Regions from separate parts of the Micromonospora sp. DT31 genome, predicted to be linked through region 2. Evidence: riboswitches for the same ligand, from Rfam matches in the RefSeq annotation. Region 2 holds a riboswitch; each other region holds the start of a gene.
The links. Region 2 has a riboswitch for cyclic di-AMP ahead of ACLQ2X_RS02400 (transglycosylase family protein). Riboswitches for the same ligand answer to the same signal wherever they lie in the genome.
Positions count from the first base shown of each region.

Region 1: it holds a riboswitch for cyclic di-AMP, as region 2 does, so the genes downstream of both, ACLQ2X_RS11205 (NlpC/P60 family protein) here and ACLQ2X_RS02400 (transglycosylase family protein) in region 2, are expected to answer to the same signal.
Region 3: it holds a riboswitch for cyclic di-AMP, as region 2 does, so the genes downstream of both, ACLQ2X_RS27915 (C39 family peptidase) here and ACLQ2X_RS02400 (transglycosylase family protein) in region 2, are expected to answer to the same signal.

Region 1 covers NZ_JBNCKZ010000005.1:192,878-195,133, forward strand. The annotation lists gene ACLQ2X_RS11200 (N-acetylmuramoyl-L-alanine amidase) at 1-750, opposite strand, end outside; cyclic di-AMP (ydaO/yuaA leader) riboswitch at 978-1,112, shown strand; gene ACLQ2X_RS11205 (NlpC/P60 family protein) at 1,126-2,160, shown strand; gene dcd (dCTP deaminase) at 2,235-2,256, opposite strand, start outside.
Region 2 covers NZ_JBNCKZ010000001.1:556,429-558,684, forward strand. The annotation lists gene ACLQ2X_RS02395 (LLM class flavin-dependent oxidoreductase) at 1-510, opposite strand, end outside; cyclic di-AMP (ydaO/yuaA leader) riboswitch at 745-890, shown strand; gene ACLQ2X_RS02400 (transglycosylase family protein) at 889-1,533, shown strand; gene ACLQ2X_RS02405 (YbaB/EbfC family nucleoid-associated protein) at 1,717-2,166, shown strand; gene ACLQ2X_RS02410 (M4 family metallopeptidase) at 2,240-2,256, opposite strand, start outside.
Region 3 covers NZ_JBNCKZ010000037.1:29-2,284, forward strand. The annotation lists gene ACLQ2X_RS27915 (C39 family peptidase) at 55-903, opposite strand; cyclic di-AMP (ydaO/yuaA leader) riboswitch at 1,101-1,241, opposite strand; gene ACLQ2X_RS27920 (hypothetical protein) at 1,552-2,256, opposite strand, start outside.

The sequences.
Region 1 (2,256 bases), on a different contig from region 2:
GCCGAGCCGGGCCAGTTTGGAGCGGTCCGGTTGGGCGACGGTGGCGGCGAGCGTGACCTTCTGCCCGTCGTCGGTGATCCGGGAGGCGCCCTGGCCGAGCTGGTCGTAGACCTCGTCGGCGAAGGCCGCCGCCCCGTCGGACGTGTCCGCGCCGGAGTAGCGGGCCACGGCGCCGTACCAGGCCGCCGGGTCGCTGCCGGCGCCGACCGGCCCGCCCAGCGTCTTCTGGTACGAGGCGAGCAGCGCCGCGCCGCCGCGGATGTTCGCGGCCGGGTCGGTGCGAAGCGTCCGCTCGTCGAGGCCGGTCAGCGTCGCTGCGGTGCCGAGTGTCTGCAGCGCCGCGCTCGGCAGCGGGGTCTCCCGCGGCGGCGCGGCGGCGGTGGCCGGGTCGAGGGTGAGCGGGCGGGAGTCGTCGCCGCGCGGGTCCTCGTCCTCGTCGACGTGGGCGCTGCCCGGCGTGGCGAGGATGTGCGCCGCGTCGGTCAGGTGCATCGGGCCGTATCCGCCGCTGGTGCTGGGCTGGCCGGGATGGGTGTCCCAGCGGGACTCCAGGTAGGAGACGCCGAGCAGGACGTTCTGCGGTACGCCGTACTCGGCCGCTGCGGCGGCGTACTGCTGCTGCCGGTCGCTCGTCGGTGCGGCCGGCTGCGGCGCGGCGCTCACCGGGGCGGTGGTCGCCAGCGCGGTGGCCGTGGCCACCGCGGCGGCGAGCAGTATCCGCCGGCCCGACGGCGGGGGTGAGAGGTGCATCGAACCTCCTGGACAGGGATGGGTGTCACTGCCCCTCAACCTCACTCCGCGTACCCCGTGACGGTCAATACCTTTCCAGCAGGTAATCTCCCTTGAAAGAAAACTTCACATCGCCCCTCCGGTTCGACACCGACCGTCACGGCGCTCCGAGTTGCGGATCGATCACGATCGTCCTTACTCTGGTCAAATGTCGGCCGCCAGTCTCACCGTCCATCCCGGTCGGTGACGGTCCGGCACCGCCGAGTCGCCCGCGGGCGAGCCGGGGACCCAGGTACCTGGGGTGAATCCGCAGCACTGCGGTAGGGCGACTCCCTTCCCGCCCGAACCCGTCAGCTAACTCGGTAGGCGGTACGGAAGAAGGAGCACGGACGCCCGGTGGCACACCATGCCCGGCGGCCAGCGTCCGACCGGTCGATCGACCGGTCCACGGCTGCGCCGCGTTCCCGCTGGTCCCGCTGCACCACCGCCCTCGCCGCACTGATCAGCACCGCCGTCGTCCTGACCGGCGGTGCCACGGCGGCCCATGCCGAACCCTCGGTCACCGAGATCGAGGCCCAGATCGACCGCGACTGGAACAAGCTCGAACCCGTCATCGAGCAGGTGAACGCCGTACGCGAGCAACTCGCGGCGCGGCGCAAGCAGGCCGACGCCCTCGGCCGGCAGATCGCCCCGCTCCAGGCCCGGGTGGACGCCGCGCTCGGGCAGGTCGGCGGGCTCGCCGCCGACGCCTACAAGGGCGACAACCTCTCCACCGTCAACGTGCTGCTGGGCAGCCGGTCCCCCGGTGACCTGGTCAACGGCCTGGAACTGCTCGACCGCTTCGCGCATCACCAGCGCGAGCAGGTGCGATCGGTCGCCGCGCTGCGCGACGAACTGGCGGCCAGGAAGAAGCCGCTGGACGAGATGATCGTCGGCCTGGCCCGCACCGAGGCCCAGCTCGCGGCGAAGAAGAAGCAGATCGACGCCGAGATCGCCCGGCTGCAGAAGTTGCGGCTGAAGGTCTACGGCAACGGGGGTGGCGGGCCGCTACGCCCGGCGCCCTGCCCGGCCGGCTACCCCGGCGGCGCGGCGGGCACGGCGGTCAAGTTCGCCTGCGCCCAGATCGGCAAGATCTACGTCTGGGGCGCGGCCGGTCCGGACCACTTCGACTGCTCCGGCCTGACCCTCGCGGCCTGGGGCAGGGCCGGCGTCTCGCTGCCGCACAACGCCCGCCAGCAGCACGGCGTGACGAAGCGGGTGAGCCGCGCCGAGCTGCGCGCCGGTGACCTGGTCTTCTACTACGGGGACCTGCACCACGTGGCGATGTACGTGGGCGAGGGCTGGGTGGTGCACGCCTCCCAGTCCGGCAAGCCGATCACCATGAAGCGCGTCGAGGACGGCCCCATCCACAGCTACGGCCGCCCCGGCTGAGGTGTGTAAGGAAGGGCCCCTTCTTAACGCCTCCGGTAGAGGAAGGGGCCCTTCTTGACAGGTGTGGGGCGCGATCAGCGCGTCGGCCAGGTGCGC
Region 2 (2,256 bases):
CACCGGGTGTGCCGGCGCCGGCCCGCGTTTGGCGCCGACGACCCGGTAGTGCTCGCCCTCGACGCGGACCATGCCCCGGCGGTCTGTGTCCCAGATCTCGCGGATGATTCCGATGGCCTCGTCGAGCGCCGTGACGGCGGCGCCGGGGGACAGGCGTCGACCGCCGACCGCCTCGATCGCGTCCCAGAACGCGCCCGCGCCCAGCCCCAGCTCGACCCGGCCGCCGGTGAGCAGGTCGAGGCTGGCGATGCTGCGGGCCAGCACCACCGGCTGGCGCAGCGGCAGGTTGAGTACGTTGCCGGCCAGACCGATCCGTTCGGTGGCGGCGGCCACGTAGGCCATCAGCGTCCAGGTGTCCAGGAAGCCGGGCTGGTAGGGGTGGTCCTGGAAGGTGACCAGGTCGAGGCCGGCCTGCTCGCAGAGCGCGGCCAGGGCCACCACCTGCTCGGGCTGCGCGGCGGTGGGGGTGAGGAAGCCGCCGAAGGCCAGCTCGTGTGCGTGCTCGGTCATCCGTCCGCCCCTCGCGTGATCTTGCCCGACCTGCCCACGGTAGCGGCACCCCCGGCTGCCGCCCCCGGCGGACGTGCCGGTCATTCGCCCGACGGTTCCGTCACCGCAAGCACGGTACGTCGCCCACTCGGGTGACCGCTGGCATGATAAGAGGGCATTCGTCCCGAATGGTGCCTAGCGTCTGCTCCGTCCGCGCTCGCGGGCACCACGGTCCGGTAACGCCCAATCCCGCCGCCGGCCGCGTAACCGAACCTCGTGCGGGAGCGGGGGAACCACACGTTCCACGGTGCATCGTCACCTCGGGGTGAAGCCGCCACCGGCGGCCGGGCTCCTCGGCCCGAACCCGACAGCTCACCTCGTCGGCGTGGAGGAATCCACATGGCAACTGAATACTCAGCCCGCGGTCGCCGTAGCGCTCTCGGAGCGGTTCTGACCAGCGCCGCCGTCGGCGCCGCGGCTCTGCTCGGCCCGGCCGTGCCGGCCAGCGCCGCCGTCAACTGGGACGCCGTCGCACGCTGCGAGTCCGGCGGCAACTGGAAGATCAACACTGGCAACGGCTACTACGGCGGGCTCCAGTTCTCCCGCGCCACCTGGAACGGCTACGGCGGCCAGAAGTACGCCGCCCGGGCGGACCTGGCCAGCCGGTCCGAGCAGATCGCCGTGGCCGAGAAGGTGCTGCGGGGGCAGGGCATCGGCGCCTGGCCCGTCTGCGGCAAGAAGGGCGGCTCGGCGAAGAAGAGCACCTCGGCGACCCGGTCCGACCGGGCCGCCACCACGAAGAATGCCATCTCGGTGCGGTCCGCCACCCGCAGGACCGCCCCGGAGCGCGCCATGACCAAGGTCGCGCCGCAGCGGTCGCCCGGTGCCGGGACGTACGTGGTCCGCTCCGGTGACACGCTGTCGGAGATCGCCGTGGCGCAGCGCGTCGACGGCGGATGGCATGCCCTGCACGAGCGCAACCGGGCCGTGGTCGGCGACGACCCCGGCCTGATCTTCCCGGGTCAGCGGCTGCGCCTGAGCTGAGCGGTCACGAGCGTCCGGCCGGTTCGCCCGGCCGGGCGCTCGTCCGTCCGCGACACGCCGCGTCGCCGACACCGGGCCTGCTCCCGGCACCGGGACGCGGCCGGGACCGGCCGGTGCATGCGTGTGGCCGCAACCGATTGCTAGGGTCACAGTGCTCAGTCAAGACGTGAAGAAAGCGCGGAAATGACCAACGACCCGTTCTCGGCCGCCGCGAGCCTCGACGAGCTGCTGACCCGCACGCAGCAGGCGCTCACCGCGATGCGCTCCCGGGCCTCGGCGCACGCCGACGGCGAGCCGGGCGACCTGCTGCGCGCCGAGGGCACTGCCGCTGGCGGGCGGGTCCGCGCGGTCGCCGTCCAGGGTGGCCGGCTTGGCTCCGTGACGATCGCCCCGGAGCTGGCCGGCGAGCCGCTGGAGGTCCTCTGCGAACACCTCGTCACCGCCGCCAACGCCGCGCTGTCCGAGCTGGACGCCCAGGTCAGCGCGTCGGCGCGGGCCGACGCCGACGCGCTCGCCGTCCGGCTCGGCAGCATGGGCGACCAGGCCGAGCTGTTCGGCCGCGCGATGCACGAGGCGGCCGCGCGGATCCACCGCGATCGCGGCAACGCGTCGCGGACCGCGCGTCCGGCCTGACCGGCGACGCCCGGCCCGGCACGACGAAGCGGCCGGCCGTCGGGAGGACGACGGCCGGCCGCTCACGCCGCGATCAGCCCAGGGCGAGCG
Region 3 (2,256 bases), on a different contig from region 2:
CGAAAGGCCGGCACCCCGAACCCCGGGGTGCCGGCCTTTCACTCGCTTGTCGGATCAGGCGGAGTAGCCACGGCTGGCGATCCAGTTCGCCAGGTCGATGGTGGTGACCCAGTACGACGGCAGCGACGGGTCGGCCGAGTCGACGATCCGCACGGTCCGGCCGTCGTTCTTGTAGCCGACCACGGCCACGTAGTGCCCACCCGGGAACGAGTGCCAGCCGCCGTTGAGGTCGACCACGTCACCGGCGACGTTCGCGACCACCGCCCGCCCCTTGGCGACGGCGCTCACCACGTCGGCCTGGAGCTGGTCCATCTGGGCCGGGGTGGCCGAGTCGCGGATCATCCGGGTCCGGTACGGGTCGCCCTTGACCTGCTGGTTGAGCACCCGGGTGGTGTCCTCGGCCGAGTTGGTGCCCATCTCGGTGGTGCCGAGCGCGGCCGCGAGGGTGTCCTGGCCGCGCTCGACGCCGGTGGCGCTGAGCGCGTTGCGCACCGCGGCCGGGCCGCAGTAGTAGTAGTTGATCTGTGCCTGGTAGTCGTAGTCGAGCATCCTGCTCGACGGCGGCTTCGGCGGCGCCGCCTTCGTGGTGGTGGTGTCCGGGTCCGCGGCGGCGCTCGCCGACGGCGACGTGCGGGGGGTGGGCGACGCGCTGGACGAGTCGCGGGGCGACGGGACGGCGACGCGCGCCTCGCCGCGGCTGGCCGCCTCGCCGACCCGGGCGTCGAGTCCGACCGTGGCCGTGCTCTCCTGCCGGGTTGGGGCGTCGTCGGTGACGGTGAGCGCCGTGCCGGCGCTGCCGGCCAGCACGAGCGCCGCCGCCGAGCCGGCGATGATCTGGTACGGACGTTCGGTCGTGATCCGTCGCAGCTGACGCTTCAGGTGGTGCTTCACGAAATCCTCCACGGGGGCGTGAGCGGCGCAGGCCGGCCCGGCACGCGGAAGGACTCACACGTGCTGGGGAGCCGGCGGGCCGAGGGATGGGTGCGCCCGCGTTGTGGGCGGGCCGGGGTGGTTACCGGGGGTGCGCGCCGGTCAGGCGCGCGCGGGACACTGCGGGGCCGTGGAGGCGGGGGATGGTCGAGGGATGGGCACGAGGCAGGGACTCCTTCCGTGGCCGCCGACCGGGTTAGCTGACGGATTCGGGCGGGAAGTACGCCCTACCGCGGGCCGTGGCTCGCGGATTCACCCCGATGGTGTGTGGGTTCCCGGTTCGTGCAAGCACGATTTGGCGGGTCAAGCGCGGCGACGCCTTCGGCGAACGGAAACCGCACCGGACGCGCCGACACTACCGGCGAGTAAGCGGGCCGCCAACCGCTGCGACCTGCGTAAACATCGGGCCTGACTACGGATTCGGAACAGCCGGTCACCGACTTCACTCAATGGGACAGGCGGTTTCGCAGGGCAGCGTCCGGCCGGAACCCGACGTCGCCGGGACGAAAACCCGCAGGTGCCGGGGTCGTACGAGGGCGTCGCGTGCCGACTGTCCGGTTCCGCGACGCGGGTGAGCCAAGTCACCCACTTTTCGTAACGATTCGGACCACGCGCCGGCTGTCAGCCGACGCGGGCCGGGCTCAAGCGGGTGCCACGTACCGCCGCCGGAGCCGGCACCCGGCTTGCCGGGGCGCTCGCGCCGGCCAACGCGGGGCGCAGCGCCAGGTCGGCCGCGTACGCCTCGACGGCCAGCGCGCGGGCGGCCTCGGCGGCCAGTTCCGCGTCCCGCCAGGCCAGCCGTTCCCGGTCGGCGGCGACCTCCCACCGGGACCGGCGGCCGTCCCGGACGGTCCGGGCCAGCACGACCTCCTGCTCGGCCGGGTGCCGGCGCGGGTCCCACCCGTTGCGGCGCGCCAGCGCGTCGGCGAGTTGACGGGCGGTCAGGTCGCCCCGCCAGTGCGCGCGCATGACGGCGTGGCGCAGCCAGCGTTCCCGGGCCGCGTACTCGGTCGGGGTCCGGGGGGTGCGCGGGGCCGGCAGCGCGCCGGCCCCGGCCAGGCGGCGCGCGGCGGTGTCCGCCTCGTCGTAGGCCGTCCAGGCCCGGTCCGCCTCGCTCCGCGCGGCCAGCCACTGCTCGCGGCGGCGGCGGAAGGTCTGGGCGGCCCCGGCGGCGGCCACCGCCACCTCCTCGGCGTACCGGACCAGGTCGGCCCGCTGGGTCGGATCCGGGTCGACGGTGGTCTCCGCCGCGCCCTCGCGTTCCGGGCGGGCGACCAGCACGGCCAGCAGGGCGAGGGCGAGCAGCAGCAGGGCGGACCAGATCGC